Regions from separate parts of the Thalassotalea hakodatensis genome, predicted to be linked through region 2. Evidence: predicted binding sites of a transcription regulator. Region 2 holds the regulator's gene; each other region holds the start of a gene.
What was found. The regulator sigma-54, encoded in region 2, starts transcription at its own class of promoters, with help from an activator protein. The targets are predictions, from matches to a motif close to GTTGGCACGNNNNTNGNNT.

Region 1 (5,825 bases), 1.2 Mb from region 2:
CCAACCTACATGCCCAACAAAACGTTGATTGTCTAAAGCGATCACTTGCCGTCCAAGTTTTATAGTCACACCTTTATTTTGGTATTGCACATAAGCTTGATCGACTTCTGTGGTGTTTGGATCCGCAACGACTGAATATTGCGTGCCATACCCATTCGTATCGTTATAGTGATCAAGCCCAACATCACGAGAATCTGCAAATTCAATAAAGCCAGAAAAATGTTGATATTGCGGGGTTTGTAGTCGTAATTGGGTACGTAACGTTAACGCATCTGCATTTTTCAACAAGTTATCTTGTGAAACAGACTCGTAGCGCAAACGAAAATCAAAACTTGCATCCACTGACTCACCCGCCATAACTGGTAACGTAAGCAACGTTAAGCTCACGGATGAAAACAGTGCCAATGATAAAGTAGTGCCTTTCATAAAGGTTCCTTAAACAGAGAATATTGAATTGATACCCTCCCGTAATATGCAGTTTGCTGCTGTTTATACGAATAGGTATTACAAAATGTTATTCAAAATAATATCGCTAACAATCTTTGGCTTTATTACGCTACATCAACCTTTTTGTTCTTTGTCGCATTTTGTTGCTTTTTTTGGCCGTGATTTAAAGGTTCAACTTTGCGTTGTTTTTCATATAAGAAAGTTAATACCGCTGATCTTAAACGGTTGTACTCCACATCTTGAGCCAGCGACAACCTATCTCTAGGTTTAGGTAAATCGACTTCTAGCACTTCACCAATGGTTGCTGCAGGTCCATTAGTCATCATGATAATGCGATCTGAAAGTAAAACAGCTTCATCAACATCATGGGTGATCATGATCACGGTATTATTTAGCTCATCTTGAATATCCATCAAGGAATCTTGCATATGGGCACGCGTTAGCGCATCAAGTGCACCAAATGGTTCGTCCATCAGTAATACTTCAGGTTTCATTGCCAACGCACGTGCAATACCAACACGTTGTTTCATACCACCCGAAATTTCATCTGGTCGTTTGTGCATAGCATGCTCCATATGCACTAATTTAAGATTGTGTTCTATCCACTCTTTACGTTCTGGCGTAGTAAACGTTCTTTTGAATACTTGATCTACGGCTAATTCAACATTTTGGTAGGCCGTAAGCCATGGTAATAACGAATGATTTTGAAACACCACCGCACGTTCTGGGCCAGGCTCGATAACTTCCTTATTATTCAATAGTACGCCACCCTTTGTTGCTTGATGTATACCAGCAACAATATTTAATACTGTTGATTTACCACAGCCTGAATGACCAATTAGGGAGATAAATTCACCCTTTTTGATTTGTAAGTCGACCTCTTTTAAGGCAGTAAAGTCACCACTCGGTGTTGGAAACACCATGTCTATTTTACTAATGTTTAATAATGTACTCATGTTGCAACTCCTTTGTCTTAACGGTTAACTGTTGTTTTGTCCCAAGAAACAAAACGTTGAATTTTTAACATGGCTCTATCGAGTAAAAAGCCAATAAAACCGATAACGAATACCGCGGTCATGATGCGGCTCAGTGATTGTGAACTACCATTTTGAAATTCATCCCAAACAAACTTACCTAAACCTGGGTTTTGCGCGAGCATTTCTGCGGCAATTAATACCATCCATGCAATTCCTAACGATAAACGCATACCAGTAAATATTGCGGGTATTGATGCAGGTAATATAATTTTTCTTACATGTACTAGGTTTGGTAAGCGTAATACTGAACTTACGTTGAGCCAGTCTTGATTAATTGACGACACGCCAATAGCAGTATTTATCACCATAGGCCACACGCAGCACAAAGTGACCGTAATCATTGAATTTATGAATGATTTATCAAACATCGGATCATCGCTGGTATAGACAGCACTTACCACCATGGTTACTAACGGTAACCACGCTAAAGGTGAAACCGGTTTAAAAACTTGGATAATCGGATTAATTGCCAAGTTTAATGATTTATTAAGCCCTACAGAAATTCCAAGAGGAATCGCAATGATCACCGCGAATAAAAAGCCACTCATCACGGTAACTAAGCTAGTAATAATTTGATCTAAAAACGTTTCCTTACCGGTGTAATCGCGAATTTTAGCCGGATAGTTAGGGTCTTTTTTCAACCGCTCTGCATTACGCAATTCTTGACGTTGATAAAAAGCTTGCTCTTTTTCGCGGCTATCCACATGCTCTTGGTAAAGGTTAACTATTTGTGTTCCCACCGCTTTAGGACCAGGGAACTGACCTAATGAGGTGTCAATATTATTGGCAGCAATCGTCCATAACCCTAGAAAGAAAGCGATACCAATTATGGGTAACATAATGGCTTTTACTGTAGTGGAAATGCGAACATACCATTGAGACATAAAATCATTATTTAAGTTATTGATACCTGATTTTGAGAATACTTTTACCATGAAACCTCCTATCATTTGACGAGAATAAGTTAAATTTTATCGTCAGCTTTTAAACCAAGTGTGAATTTATTAATGTATTCATTTGGCTTTGTTCCGTCGTAGATTATGTTATCTATGAAGTGTTGTTGTGGGTCTCTAAAACCATCTTCATTGTCAAGAGCACTAAAATCAGCCGGCAACATTAATTCGTCGTCAATCAACGAACGCACTGCTTTCATATAAATATCGGGGCGGTACACTTTCTTGGCGATATCGATATACCATTGATCAGGTTTTTCGTCGCTTATCTGCCCCCAACGACGCATTTGCGTTAAATACCAAATAGCATCAGAGTAATAGGGATAGGTAGCATTGTGGCGAAAGAATACATTGAAGTCAGGAACTGCTCGAACATCACCAGGTTCATATTCAAAGGTACCCGTCATACTGTTTGCAATAACATCATAATCAGCTCCAACATAATGAGATTTTGACAATATTGTTACTGCTTCTGAGCGGTTTTTATTGTTCTCTTCATCTAGCCATTTAGCTGCTCGAATTAACGCTCTTGTTAATCGAATAGTAGTGTTGGGGTATTTTTCAGCAAATGCTTTAGTCATACCGAAGACTTTTTCTGGGTTGTTTTTCCAGATTTCATAATCTGTAACAACGGCGACACCAATACCTTTTAATACCGCTTGTTGATTCCATGGTTCACCGACGCAATAACCATGAATAGTTCCAGCTTCTAGTGTTGCAGGCATTTGAGGAGGAGGTGTTACAGACAGCAATGCTTGAGCATTAATTTGCCCAGACGTGTCTCCCTTATGCGGTGCATAATACCCAGGATGAATTCCACCTGCCGCTAACCAATAGCGCAATTCGTAATTGTGTGTTGATACTGGAAATACCATGCCCATATTGAACGGCTTCCCTTGCGCCGAAAATTTATCAATGATCGGCTTTAAGGCATCTGCTTTTATCGGATGAACAGGCTTCCCGTTTGATTGCTTTGGTATCAAAGGTTTCATTTGTTGCCAAATGTCATTTGATACCGTTATAGCGTTCCCATTTAAATCCATGGAAAATGGCGTAATAATTTCAGCTTTAGTGCCATAGCCTATGGTTGCAGCAATAGGTTGGCCTGCAAGCATATGGGCGCCATCTAATCGCCCATCGATAACCCCATCAAGTAATACTTTCCAGTTTGCTTGTGCTTCAATAGTGACGTACAAACCTTCATCTTCAAAAAAACCTTTTTCATAAGCAATTGCGATAGGCGCCATGTCGGTAAGTTTGATGAATCCAAACGTCAATTCTTCTTTTTCAGGGTAACCTAAATCACTGGCTTGACTGGTGGCGGCACAAAGCATAATCATTAATCCGATACACGTGTAATTTCGAACTAGGTGTTCACGCCATTTTTTTGTACATTGAAAAATACCTGCGAGCATGTTTTCCTCCAAATAAAAAGCCCGTAGTGCTCTGCGAACAGACACATACGGGCTTCGATGCCTAACTTACCTTTACTACACGAAGTAGTTGATCAGTTTATTGTTAAAAGACCTACAGTCGTTGTAGGAAAGTGACTTAAAGCAATCGCGCTAAATCGCCTTTAATAGATAAGTTAATTCAGGATACGTGCCAGACCAAGAAAAAACAAATAACCTCTTGTTATATAAAGGCTTTTAATATTGCACCATAAAAAATGAGCTTTTTTTGCACTTAGGTTTGCTTCAAAATAGCGCACAAAAAGCACTATTTTGCACTCATATTTACATAAAAGCGGTGGTGGGTAACGCTAACGCTTTACGATAGATGTCTTGACGATACACTGAAGACACTAAGGTATCATTGATTAACTTTTTATCTATTTTAATCAACTTCTTCATTTGGTTAAGTAACCACTCGCCTTGGTATAAAGTAGGTTCATTGATAGGTTGATTGACGTCAGCAAACCGATTGTAGCGATGAACATCTCTCGGTGTATGTTGATGGTGCACTAGACAACTCCCCATTAACGAAGGGGCTATGACGGATAATGGCAAACCTAAATATGATGACTGACTAAGCATTCTCGCTGCTTCTAGTCGATTAGCGATTGGTATTACCAATTACAGGCTTTTTGTAGGGCACAAATTAATGCGTGTGCCTCGCTCGAGTGCTGTTGATACCATTGATTAAGAAAGGCCAATACTTTTTCAGGCATGTCTGGCCAAACATCACACGATGTTACTCCTGTAACGCCTACAGCATCTCGTACAGCTTTTGCATTCCAAGGACCTCCAACGCAAAAGCCATCTATGTCACCACACGCTAATGCCTCTACCATATTTGACGGTGTCACAATGATAATTTCTATATCACTTAACCTGATACCGCTATGCTCAAACCAACTGCACAATTGATAATAATGGCAACTATCAGGATAAACGGTAGCAAATTTGAGCCGGTTCTTTTTCCGCTTTCTTTTTTTTATTATGGGTTTTAACAGAGTCGCACTCAATGGAAAATCGATATGTTCTAATTGGTTTACTACTTTTACTTGATCATAAAGCTGTTCAGATATTGTAATTGCATTACCATTTTGACTCAAAATCATCGGAGCAATCACTTCGACTTTATCAGACGATAGACCAAGAGCACTTGCCAATGGCATAGGCGCTAAACATTGTGCTGCATCTAATACTCCTGCATGTAGTTTGTCCTGCATCACTGCCCATGAATACTGTTTTTCTAGCCTTACCGTTAAACCTGTCTCAGTAAAAAAACCTAGCTCATATGCGACAACGATAGGCGCGCAATCGGTTAATGGCATATAACCTAGGTGAATGATGTTGGTTGGCGTTTTGTTAGGTAGCAGTTTAGTTTTGCTCATGTGAAGCTACTCCTGTTATTGACATAATACTTTCAGCGACCCGCTCTAATTTCTGCCCTTTATCCATCGCTATTTTTTGTAAATATCGATACGCGACAGGCTCTGACATTTTTTGATGTTCTATCAACCAACATTTTGCTTGAGAAATTACACGTTGATTATTTAACTGTTGTTTAGTCTCCGTTAATTGTTTTTTCAATTGTTGTAGCTCATTAAACCTTGCAATTGCCGTGTCTAAAATTACCGTGACGCGATTAAAATCAATTCTTCCCGTTATATAAGCACTCACACCAGAAGCAACCACTTTGTTAATAGACTGACTATCATGTAAAGATGAAAAAACAATAATTGGCGTTGCCATGTATTGCATAACCACGCGATATTGCTCTAATAAGCATTGAGAGCTGTCAGCTAAGCTGACAATAACAACATCTGGCTGAAAAGCTTCTACGTTTTTTAACAAGCTATCGTTCGTGGGCGCGGTATAACAAAGGTGATAATGAGAATGCACTAATGCATGAGTAAATGAACGCACCTGTTCTTGATTAT
Region 2 (5,825 bases):
CTCAACTGGTTGGTTTTAGCAGCTTTTTTCTTATTGTAAATGTGAACACTACATTGGCATAAAGGGGCGTTTTTCGTGTACGTTTATAATATCACCAAAGGCGAACACATTATTCTTCTTCATCGAACTTGTTAGAAAATAGTTGGTGTACTTCATCTAATGCACGCTTAGCGTCAGGGCCCTCAGTATGAACAATCACTGTTTTACCCTGGCTACCGGCAAGTAACATTAAACCCATTATGCTACTGGCATCAACTTGCTTACCCTCTAACTCAATCATTACCGTTGCTTTAAATTGTTGAGTTAATTGCGCTAACTTAGTGGCAGGTCGAGCGTGTATCCCTAATTTGTTGCTGATTATGATTGAGCGAGAAAAGTGAGCCATATGTTTAACCTTATCCCTTAAGTTGACGTGCTGTTAGTGTAAAGGTAATTTATTCAAAGCTGCTACGTTTTTACCGTTGTATTCATTCAATTACTTACTACGTTATTATGATGAAAAATACTTGCCAGACAAAGGTCTATTATGTGCTGGGTAATTTAAGATCGCGGTGACGAGCTTGTACATCTTTACGCTCTTTCTTTAAGTTAGATGCTAACAATTCGGCAATATATACAGAGCGATGCTTACCACCAGTGCAGCCAATAGCGATAGTAATATAACTACGATTATTCCGTTCTAAATGCGGTAACCAAGTCATCATAAAGCTGTTTATCTGCCAGATAAACTTGGTCACAATTGGTTGGCTGGCGAGAAAGTCTTTTACTGGTTGCTCTAACCCAGTAAACGGCTTTAATTCTTTTTCCCAAAAAGGGTTGGGTAAAAAGCGCGCGTCAAAGACAAAATCTGCATCTTTTGGTAGCCCGTGTTTAAAACCAAATGATTCAAACACTACTACCATGGAACCACTTTTTTTGCCCAATACTCGCTCGCGTATCAAGTCTGCAAGTTGATGTGGTGTTAACTGACTAGTATTTATATATAAATTGGCGCGAGCAGCAATGGGTTCAAGTAATTTCTTTTCTAAAGTCATCGCTTGGTCGAGTGCGATGTTCTGGCGAATGAGCGGATGCAAACGACGTGTTTCGCTAAACCGTCTAATAAGATCGCCGTCATCAGCGTCTAAATACACAATAGAAAGCTCTACTGCACTAGGTAAATAATCGAGTATTTCTGGTACATCTGTTGGTTCAGCAGGTAAGTTCCTAACGTCTAGGCTTACAGCAACTGTTTCGTAGTCATTAATAACCGTATGGGTCAATGCCGGTAATAAATTTACAGGAATATTATCTACACAATAATAACCTAAATCTTCTAACACGCGCAAAGCGACTGTTTTACCTGAGCCGGAGCGGCCACTTACTATCGTAAGTTTCATTGATGAAATCCTAGGTTATTGGGCAGTAGATTTTAGTAATTGAAATAATTCGTGGTTGTTGTCGCATTTGCGTACTTGCTTACACACGCTTTTATCGCTGAATACTTTGGCAATACTTTGTAGCGTTGATAAATGTTGTTGGCACTTAGCTTCCGGTACAAATAAGGCGATAAAAATATCTACAGGCCGATTATCAATGGCGTCAAATTCTATCGGGGTTTCTGCTGTAGCGATAACAATCATGACTTTATCTGTTGATGTTAGCCGACCGTGTGGAATAGCAATACCATTACCGATACCGGTAGAGCCCATTTTCTCTCTTAACATTAAGCTTTCAAGTAAATTATAAGTGGTGACTTGATCGTTGGTATCAGCAGCTTTACTGCATAAAAGTTCAAGAATACGTTTTTTGCTGGTAGCTTGGACTGCACACAGTGTGCAGTCCTCTTTGATGATATCGATAAAATTCATAGTGGATTTTGTGATCAACAAACTAATGTTGATTAATTTTTCCCTTGTATTTGAGGATCTGTTTATCGAGCTTATTGACGAGTGAATCTATTGATGTGTACATATCATTATTTTCCGCTTTAGCATGCACTTCAGTGCCACTTAGGTGTACGGTTGCTTCAGCAATTTGACTCAGTTTCTCAACCGTTAACACAACATAAACATTGTTAATGTGATCGAAGTGCCGCTCTAGCTTTGCAAACTTTTTATTGACGCTATCGCGCATAGGTTCAGTAATTTCAACATGATGTCCGGCAAGGTTAATTTGCATAAGCGTTATCCTTTTACTAGAGAGTTAAAGTAAACTTTTACGTTGGTTAGACGGTGGAATATTTAACGATTCTCGATATTTAGCAATCGTCCGTCTAGCAACATTGATACCCTGTTCAGCCAATAGTTCTGCCATTTTGCTATCACTCAGTGGCTTAGCAGGCACTTCTGCAGCAACGAGCTTTTTAATTAAAGCGCGAATCGCTGTTGAAGAACATTCTCCGCCATTTTCTGTACTTACATGACTAGAGAAAAAATATTTAAGTTCAAAAATACCACGCGGTGTATGCATGTATTTTTGCGTGGTCACTCGTGAAATGGTCGATTCATGCATGTCTACAGCTTCAGCAATGTCGTTTAACACCATTGGACGCATGGCTTCTGGGCCGTGTTCAAAGAATCCTTGTTGACGTTGCACAATACAGTTAGACACTTTTAATAAGGTGTCGTTTCGACTTTCTAAACTTTTGATAAACCATTTAGCTTCTTGTAAGTTTGATCGAATAAACTGACTGTCATTCGTGTTTTTCATCGAGCGAGCCATTGAAGCGTATTGTTGATTTACTGAAAGCCTTGGTGCAGTATCTGGGTTTAATTCTACGATCCAACGACCATTTTTCTTTTCGACTGATACATCAGGTACCACATATTGATCTTCACCTTGGATCACAGAATCACCAGGGCGAGGATCTAAAGATTGAATTAAGCGGATCACTTCACGTAATTGATCTTCTTTGAGTTTTGCTTTCCGCATGATTTGTCGATAATCACGGTTACCGAGTAAATCAATGTACTCATTGATCACGAGTTTACTTTCATTTAACCATGGTGTGTCTTTATCAAATTGGTTCAGTTGAATAGTTAAGCATTCAGCAATTGATCGAGCACCTACGCCTACGGGGTCAAAAACATTAATTCGCTTTAATACTGCTTCGACTTCATCAAGTTCAACGTCTTCAACACCAACTGATTCTAAAATTTCTTCTGTGGTGACGCGTAAATAGCCAGCATCGTCAATGGCGTCGATGATTGCCATGGCTATAGCTTCGTCTGTTTCACTGAACGGGGTTAGCTTCATTTGCCAGCGTAGGTGATCTTGGATGGAATCGGTGGTTTCGCCTTGGTAAACGTAATCGTCAGAGATAGGTGCTGCGCCGGTATTTGATACGCCAGCACTGTAACTTTCATCCCATGTTGTATCGATATTCAGTTCTTCAGGGATATCTGATTTATCCATTGCTTCGGTGGTACTAATTTCGTCTACCGTTGGGGTAGAGTCTTCTGAACCATCGTTATTGTTTGGTTTCTCGTCATTAGTGTTTGCGGAAAAAGCTTCTTCTAAACGATCAGGTTGGTTGTCTTCTACAGACGATGATGATTCGTCAACCTCAAGCAAAGGGTTGCTTTCTAGTGCTTCTTGAATTTCTTGTTGTAAATCCAACGTGGACAACTGCAATAACTTGATCGCCTGCTGGAGTTGCGGCGTCATTGTGAGTTGTTGTCCGATACGTAGTTGCAGACTTGGGCGCATTAATTACTTCTTATCCTTTCAAGTAAATCTTATATTTTTGCTAAAGCATATTATAACTATAACGTGAATTGTTCACCAAGATATACATCTCTGACTTGTTGATTCGCTAGGATTTGATCTGCATCACCTTGGGCAATGAGTTCGCCATGGCTTACAATGTAAGCATGTTCACACACATCAAGTGTTTCTCTAACGTTATGATCGGTTATTAATATGCCGATGCCTTTATTTTTTAAGTGTAGAATAATTTTTTTTATATCACCTACAGAAATTGGATCAACACCCGCAAAAGGCTCATCTAACAGAATAAACTTAGGGTCAGCTGCTAGTGCTCTGGCAATTTCTACTCGACGACGTTCACCACCAGATAAACTCATACCTAAATTTTCGGTAATATGTCCAATGTTAAATTCTTCTACTAAATGTTCTAGTTTTTCTTCTCGTTCTATTTCTGTTAGTTCTTTTCTCGTTTGTAAAATCGCCATAATATTTTCATATACAGTCAATTTTCGAAAAATAGACGCTTCTTGTGGAAGATAGCCAATACCTCTGCGTGCTCGTTCGTGCATTGGTAGCAAAGTGATATCTTCGTCATTTAACGTAATGCTGCCGTTATCTTGGGTAACCAAGCCTACTATCATATAAAATGAGGTGGTTTTTCCTGCACCATTTGGCCCTAACAAACCAACGATTTGGCCAGCATTTACTTCTAAGCCAACATTTTTAACTACCATACGCCCTTTATAGGATTTAGCCAAGTGAGTAGCATTTAATTTCGCATTGTTCATGGATTTTTTTCTTCTAATTGCTTTGGCTGTAATACGGTTTTAACGCGTTGATCATTCTCGCTTTTAGCAAGTACTTGTTCAGTTAAGAAATTATAGGTAATCACACTACCGTTTACTTTACTGCCTTCTTGACGTAATTCGGCATTACCGGAAATGGTCACTGTGTTTTTGGCTGGCTCATATTTTATTTCATCAGCTTGTAGGTAAATGTGTGTTCCATCTTCTAGCGTTTGTTTAAACGTGGCGGGTTTACCTTGGGCAATATAAGTTTTTGTATCCGTTTCTGTTGCCGTAATAACTTGAACAAGATCAGCGTTGATCACTAATGAACCTTGCTTAATTACAACATTGTCAATATAACTGAAAATTTTATTTTTAAGATCAGCAGCTTGTCGAGAAGCATCAATGCTAATTTCTTGCTGTAAGTCAATTTTGGCAGCGTTAACATTGAACACAGTGCTAACACTCATGCTTAATAATAAAAGACTAATGTGCAGACGGTTGATAAATAGTTTGTTCATGTTGTGTGAGTGTTACCTGTTTCGTGTTTAAGTCTATTATTAACCCTGTGCCTTGCATAGCAAAATCAACACCTTTTATTTCTATGCGATTTTCTGAGCTAATAATATTGGTATTTAAATCGAGTTCTAAATACTTTCCATGAATTTCTCTAATTAAACTTTTTTCATCCGTTGAAATTAATAATACGTTGTTTTCGAGTTTGACTCGATTGCTATTGTAAAGTGTGCCTTCATTAGCGCTTATTTTCCAAGGAACATCACTATCTTTTGGGTATAAGGTATATTTAGGGTACTCAAAGTATGTGACTGCTAATTCGTTGTAATGTTCCATTCGCCTTGCATCAATGCGATAGGTTAAGCTTCCTAGTAACGAAAAAGCCTCACTTTTAAGTGATTCGGCGATAAAGTCAGGCGTGATGTTATTCTCAACCACTTCAATGTCTTCTTTTTTCGTGTGATGCCATTCAAGCACACTGTATGCCGCAATAGCAAAAGCAAAAAATAAAAACGATAATACCTGAGTTCGGCTCATATACTTGCGCCTGTGGCATTGTGTAATGTGTTTTGACTTTGCATGAATAAGTCACAGGTTTCCCTAACTGCACCAAAGCCACCACGAGTAAACGTAGTATAGTCAGCGATAGACAGAATGCTTGGGTGCGCGTCACTCACCGCAATGCTTAAACCAACATGTTGCATACATTCATAGTCAGGCATATCATCACCTATATAGGCAACTTGTTTTGGCGTTAAGCTAAGATCTGCGATCATAGCCTTTAACGTTGGAAGTTTATTTTCTTGGCCTTGCACAATATGTTTGACCGTT
Region 3 (5,825 bases), 460 kb from region 2:
GCGATGGATTTGTTATTTCAGGCGGCGGCGGAATGGTCGTTGTTGAGGAATTAGAACATGCATTGGCGCGTGGCGCACATATCTATGCTGAAATTGTCGGTTATGGTGCAACGTCTGATGGCTACGATATGGTAGCACCGAGTGGTGAAGGCGCAGTACGTTGTATGGAACAAGCAATGCAAGGTGTTGAAGGCAACGTAGATTACTTAAATACTCATGGTACATCTACGCCGGTTGGCGATGTAAAAGAATTAGGTGCGATTAAAGAATTGTTTGGTGAAAAATCGCCAGCAATTAGTGCAACTAAAGCAATGACAGGGCATGCACTTGGTGCGGCGGGCGTTCATGAAGCTATTTATACGTTATTAATGATGGAACATAACTTTATTACACCATCCATTAATGTAGAGAACTTAGACGAACAAGCTCAAGGGCTTGATATTGTCACTGAAACTCGTGAACAAGACGTTGATTTAGCGATGTCAAATAGCTTCGGCTTTGGCGGAACGAATGCAACTTTAGTGATGAAAAAATATAAATAAGCGCTGCTAACGGTCAAATAAAAAAGCCGTTAACGTAAGTTAGCGGCTTTTTCTTTTATAAAATTATGAAAATTTATTATGATGAAAATATGCCGTATGCAGCTGAATTTTTTGGTGAATTCGGAGAGTTAACGGCGTTTAATGGCAGGGAATTATCAGCAGATACCCTTATTGATGCTGAGGTGTTGTTAGTAAGGTCAATAACTCAAGTAAATGAGAAGTTGTTAAGCAATAGTCCACAAATAAAGTTTGTTGGTACTGCAACCATTGGCGTTGACCATATTGATCAGACGTATTTATTTGATAAGCAAATTAACTTTTCATCAGCGCCAGGCTGCAATGCAATATCGGTAGCCGAATATGTTCTTTCAACGTTAATCGTATTAGCTGAACGTTATTGTTTTTCAGTTTTTGACAAAACGGTTGGTATTGTTGGTGCAGGAAACACTGGCAGTCGTTTAAGTGAAAAGCTTACCGCACTAGGTATTCAGCATAAACTCTATGATCCAATACTAGCAGCTACAGGCGAAGATTCTCGTATATTTGCCAGCTTTGAAGACATCTTGAAGTGCGATATTATTTCCTTACACGTACCAAAGACCACCACCGGGCTTTACCCTACATATCATATGTTTGATCAAACAGTTTTATCGTCTTTAACTGAAGATCAAATATTAATTAATGCATGCCGAGGAGAAGTGATAGACAACCAAGCGCTGTTATTACTTAAACAGCATGGAATGGCAACTAAGTTAGTGCTAGATGTGTGGGAAAATGAACCGAAGATTGCTGAAGCTTTGATCCCTTTTTGTGAAATTTCCACTGCACATATTGCTGGTTATAGCTTAGAAGGAAAAGCTCGTGGTACAGAAATGCTTTATTTGGCACTATGTGAGCAATTAAATAAAAAGCCGATTCAGTCACTTGAGGGCTTATTACCAAAATCAACCATAAGCCAAGTTGAATTACATGGTAGACTAAATGACGTTATATTAAATCAGTTAGTAAAAATGGTTTATGACGTAAGGCGTGACGATGGAATTTTTCGTCAACAAGTTTACATTAATGGCTTTGATTATATTAGGAAAACATACCCGGCTCGCAGGGAGTTTTCAGCGACAAAAGTGGTCATTAATGATCAACAAAGTGAAACACAAGTACTTGCACTTGGGTTTAGTTAAGAATTAATAGAGGAGAAGAGAGTAAGCTATGGCACAGAAATTTGATGTATGCGTATTAGGTGCAACAGGACTAGTTGGTAAAACAATCATTGAATTATTAGAACAACGTGACTTTCCTGTTAATAAATTATACCCATTAGCGAGTGCTCGCTCTGCTGGTGGCTTTGTTGAGTTTAACGGTGAAAGTGTTGAAGTAATTGACGCAGACACGTTCGATTTTAGCCAAGCTCAAATCGGTTTTTTTTCTGCTGGTGGTTCAATATCTGCTAAATTTGCCCCAATTGCTGGCGAAGCAGGCTGTATTGTTATCGATAACACCTCAGAGTATCGTTACGAAGACGATATTCCTTTAATTGTTCCTGAAGTTAATCCAGAGGCACTAGCAGATTATCGTAACCGAAATATCATTGCTAATCCAAACTGTTCAACGATCCAAATGATGGTTGCACTTAAACCTATTCATCAGGCTGTTGGCATTGAACGCATTAATGTATGTACCTATCAATCAGTATCAGGTGCAGGAAAAGAAGCAATGGACGAATTAGCAAAACAATGTGCTGATTTACTAAGTGGCAAACCTATAGAACCGAAAGCATTTTCTCGCCAAATTGCCTTTAATGTTATTCCACAAATTGATGTGTTCCAAGATAATGGCTACACAAAAGAAGAAATGAAAATGGTGTGGGAAACAAACAAAATTTTAGGTGATGATACTATCCGTGTAAATCCAACCGCTGTACGTGTACCAGTATTTTTTGGTCATGCAGAAGCGATTCATATTGAAACTCGAGAGCAAATTTCTGCTGAAGCAGTTAAAGATCTGTTAAAGCAAGCGGAAGGTGTTGAAGTATGTGACAAAGACGAAGAGTTTCCTACACAAATCGGTGAAGCAAGCGGCGTAGATGCAACTTTTGTTGGCCGCATTCGTGAAGATATTAGTCACCCTAATGGTATTAACCTTTGGGTTGTCGCTGACAACGTACGCAAAGGCGCAGCAACAAACAGTATTCAAATTGCAGAATTATTGATTAAAGATCATTTAAGCTAAGCTTAAGATATACTAAAGAAAAATAAAAACTCGTCGTTATAGTTAACGACGAGTTTTTTTGTTATAAAAAGGGTATAAAAGCGATTCATACTACAAAGTGTTATATAATCTATTTTAAATTGGAATAAATTTTGCTTTGTATTTTAATTAGTTGGAAGCGCCAAACATTTGGCAAATAATAACAAATAGCTAGGAAATCTTAATGCAACGATTGTTACGCCTGTGCCTGTGGCAGGTAATTTTGGTAAGCATTAGCTCAATGAGCATACCATCTTTTGCTGAAGAAGAGGGTGGCATTCGTATTCGTGGCCCTAAAAATAGCGATACCTACCGCTATGAGCGATATGGGCCTATCACGTCACAAGATACCTTATGGAATATTGCACTTACCGTGCGTCCTGATCCTGCTTTTTCTGTGTATCAGGTGATGCAAGCGTTGTTTGAAAAGAACCCGCAAGCATTTAAAGACAGTAATTTAAATCACATGATAGATGGTCAATACTTGACGTTGCCATCTACGGCAGAAATTGCACGCATAAATCCGGCAATTGCAAAACAAAAATCGGAAAATGATGACTCATCATGGGATAAAAAAGTTACCGCTAAGCCAGTCAGTAAGAAACCACCTGAAGAGTCGGTAAAGAAAAAAGATTTAGATCAAGCGAAAACCGAAATAAATGATAAATTACAAACGTACGAGCAGTCGCAAAATCTTCGTTTAGACACGATACAAAACGATGTACTTGATTCCATCGATGGCCTTCAAACAATACTTAAAGAAAACGAACAGCTTAAACAAAAACTTAATACCTTTACAGAGCAACTTGGTAGCATGAAAGATGAAGTTGCAAAAAGTAAAGATGTAGAGTTGCAACAACAACAAACTATTACTCTTTTACAGACACTTTTGGCGAAAGCCGAGGCTGAAGAACAAGCACGTCTCAAGGCTGAGCAAGCATTAGAAAATGCCAATGACAGCTTCTTAAATAGTCCATGGTTTTTGGCGATGGGGATAGGGTTGCCGTTAGCGTTAATTGCAGGGTTGTTACTGTTATTTTTGCGTAAAAAGCAAGATGAACAACCTAAAGAGAAGGTTGTTGAACAAAAGTCACAACCACCAGTAAGTGAAGACATCCCGGAAAAAACTGAAAGTCAGCCTACAGAAGAACTATCATTAGACGATGAACTATCGCTTGATGATGAGTTGTCTTTAGACGATGAACTCTCTCTTGATGACGAACTGTCTATTGACCTTTCAGAAGGTGATGACAATGATGATTCTTTATTTAGTGATGATCTTGAATCTCCCAATGAAGAGTTATTAGATGACGATGTCATTCATTTAGACGATAGCTTGAATGATATCGATGATCTAGATGATTTAGATGATCTTGGCGACTTAGACGATTTAGAGGAGATATCCTTAGACTCCTCAGAAGAATCAGAACCTTTAGAAGGTAATGAATTAGATCAAAGTGATTTAGATTCGTTGTTATCTGACCTTGACGAAAACGAAGACGATGCACCTGAAAAAGATGTTTTAGATGGTGATGAAGAAATCGTTGAAATTTCTGAAGACATTGAATTAAACGATCCCGATGACATCGACGCGTTAATGGATTCTATGGCGGCAGCGCCAGCAGCGGAAGAGCCATTAGCAGTAAATGAACCCTCAGCAGTGGATGAGCCCTCAGCAGAAGAAACTCCATCAGTTGATGATGATTTATCATCAGAGCTGAGCGATCCTGATGACATCGACGCGTTAATGGATTCTATGGCGGCAGCACCAGCAGCGGAAGAGCCCTCAGCAGTAGATGAACCCTCAGCAGTAGATGAACCCTCAGCAGTGGATGAGCCCTCAGCAGAAGAAACTCCATCAGTTGATGATGATTTATCATCAGAGCTGAGCGATCCTGATGACATCGACGAGTTAATGGACTCTATGGCGGCAGCACCAGCAGCGGAAGAGCCCTCAGCAGTGGATGAACCCTCAGCAGAAGAAACATCATCAGTTGACGATGATTTAACGTCAGAATTAAGCGATCCTGATGACATCGACGCGTTAATGGATTCTATGGCGGCAGCACCAGCAGCGGAAGAGCCCTCAGCAGTAGATGAACCCTCAGCAGTGGATAAACCTTCAGCAGAAGAAACTCCATCAGTTGACGATGATTTATCGTCAGAATTAAGCGATCCAGATGACATCGACGCGTTAATGGACTCTATGGCGGCAGCACCAGCAGCGGAAGAGCCCCCAGCAGTGGATAAACCTTCAGCAGAAGAAACTCCATCAGTTGACGACGATTTATCATCAGAACTGAGCGATCCTGATGATATTGACGCGCTAATGGATTCTATGGCGGCAGCACCAGCAGCGGAAGAAACACCGTCAGTTGACGATGATTTATCATCAGAATTAAGCGATCCTGATGATATCGATGCATTAATGGATTCTATGGCGGCACCTACCGCATCCGAAAATAACCCACTGGTTGAAGCAGAGCCGACAAATGACACTATACCGACTGTTGAAGATGAACAGCCAAATGAAAGTGAACATAGCTCGCCAACCGAAGGTGATAACAAAGTGTTAATTGATAACCTGCCAGAGGAATATGTTGAATCGTTTTTAGCTGTTGATTTAAGTGATTTAGCGGAGTCGAACGTTGAAGAACCTGAGTCCATTGTTAATAAAACACAAGCTTCTGATGGTATTGATATTGATGCCCTTTTAGCGGAAGAACAAGAAATTTCACCCCAAGAACAAGAAGGTAGGGTTGAAGAAGATTTAGATATTGACGATTTGCTCGCGGAAGTTGCACAAGAAAGCGGTGCGTTAACTGATGATGAACCGCTTGAAATTGGGGATGATATTGAATCAGCAAACACAGAAGATATCACTGATGGCTTATCGGATGAACTTCAAGCGGATTTAAACGCAGAATTTGACGAATCAACGTTGTCTGAATTATTAAACGACGAACAATCAAGGAATGAAGCCGTTGAAATTACGCCTGACTTTACAGATAGTAATGTATTAGCCGATTTATTGGC

Region 1: QUE72_RS16705 (CmpA/NrtA family ABC transporter substrate-binding protein) is a predicted target of sigma-54. The motif match lies at 4,029-4,047, and genes of this name have one in related genera.
Region 3: QUE72_RS04830 (FimV/HubP family polar landmark protein) is a predicted target of sigma-54. The motif match lies at 2,890-2,908, and genes of this name have one in related genera.

The regions. Positions count from the first base shown of each region.
Region 1 covers NZ_AP027365.1:3,774,461-3,780,285, forward strand. The annotation lists gene QUE72_RS16690 (alginate export family protein) at 1-426, opposite strand, end outside; gene QUE72_RS16695 (ABC transporter ATP-binding protein) at 552-1,403, opposite strand; gene QUE72_RS16700 (ABC transporter permease) at 1,421-2,368, opposite strand; gene QUE72_RS16705 (CmpA/NrtA family ABC transporter substrate-binding protein) at 2,449-3,777, opposite strand; gene QUE72_RS16710 (hypothetical protein) at 4,174-4,473, opposite strand; gene QUE72_RS16715 (CmpA/NrtA family ABC transporter substrate-binding protein) at 4,506-5,276, opposite strand; gene QUE72_RS16720 (ANTAR domain-containing response regulator) at 5,263-5,825, opposite strand, start outside.
Region 2 covers NZ_AP027365.1:651,555-657,379, forward strand. The annotation lists gene QUE72_RS02765 (HPr family phosphocarrier protein) at 110-385, opposite strand; gene rapZ (RNase adapter RapZ) at 525-1,379, opposite strand; gene ptsN (PTS IIA-like nitrogen regulatory protein PtsN) at 1,395-1,850, opposite strand; gene hpf (ribosome hibernation promoting factor) at 1,873-2,160, opposite strand; gene QUE72_RS02785 (RNA polymerase factor sigma-54) at 2,185-3,690, opposite strand; gene lptB (LPS export ABC transporter ATP-binding protein) at 3,747-4,478, opposite strand; gene lptA (lipopolysaccharide transport periplasmic protein LptA) at 4,475-4,999, opposite strand; gene lptC (LPS export ABC transporter periplasmic protein LptC) at 4,965-5,531, opposite strand; gene kdsC (3-deoxy-manno-octulosonate-8-phosphatase KdsC) at 5,528-5,825, opposite strand, start outside.
Region 3 covers NZ_AP027365.1:1,112,906-1,118,730, forward strand. The annotation lists gene fabB (beta-ketoacyl-ACP synthase I) at 1-542, shown strand, start outside; gene QUE72_RS04820 (4-phosphoerythronate dehydrogenase) at 608-1,723, shown strand; gene QUE72_RS04825 (aspartate-semialdehyde dehydrogenase) at 1,752-2,771, shown strand; gene QUE72_RS04830 (FimV/HubP family polar landmark protein) at 3,031-5,825, shown strand, end outside.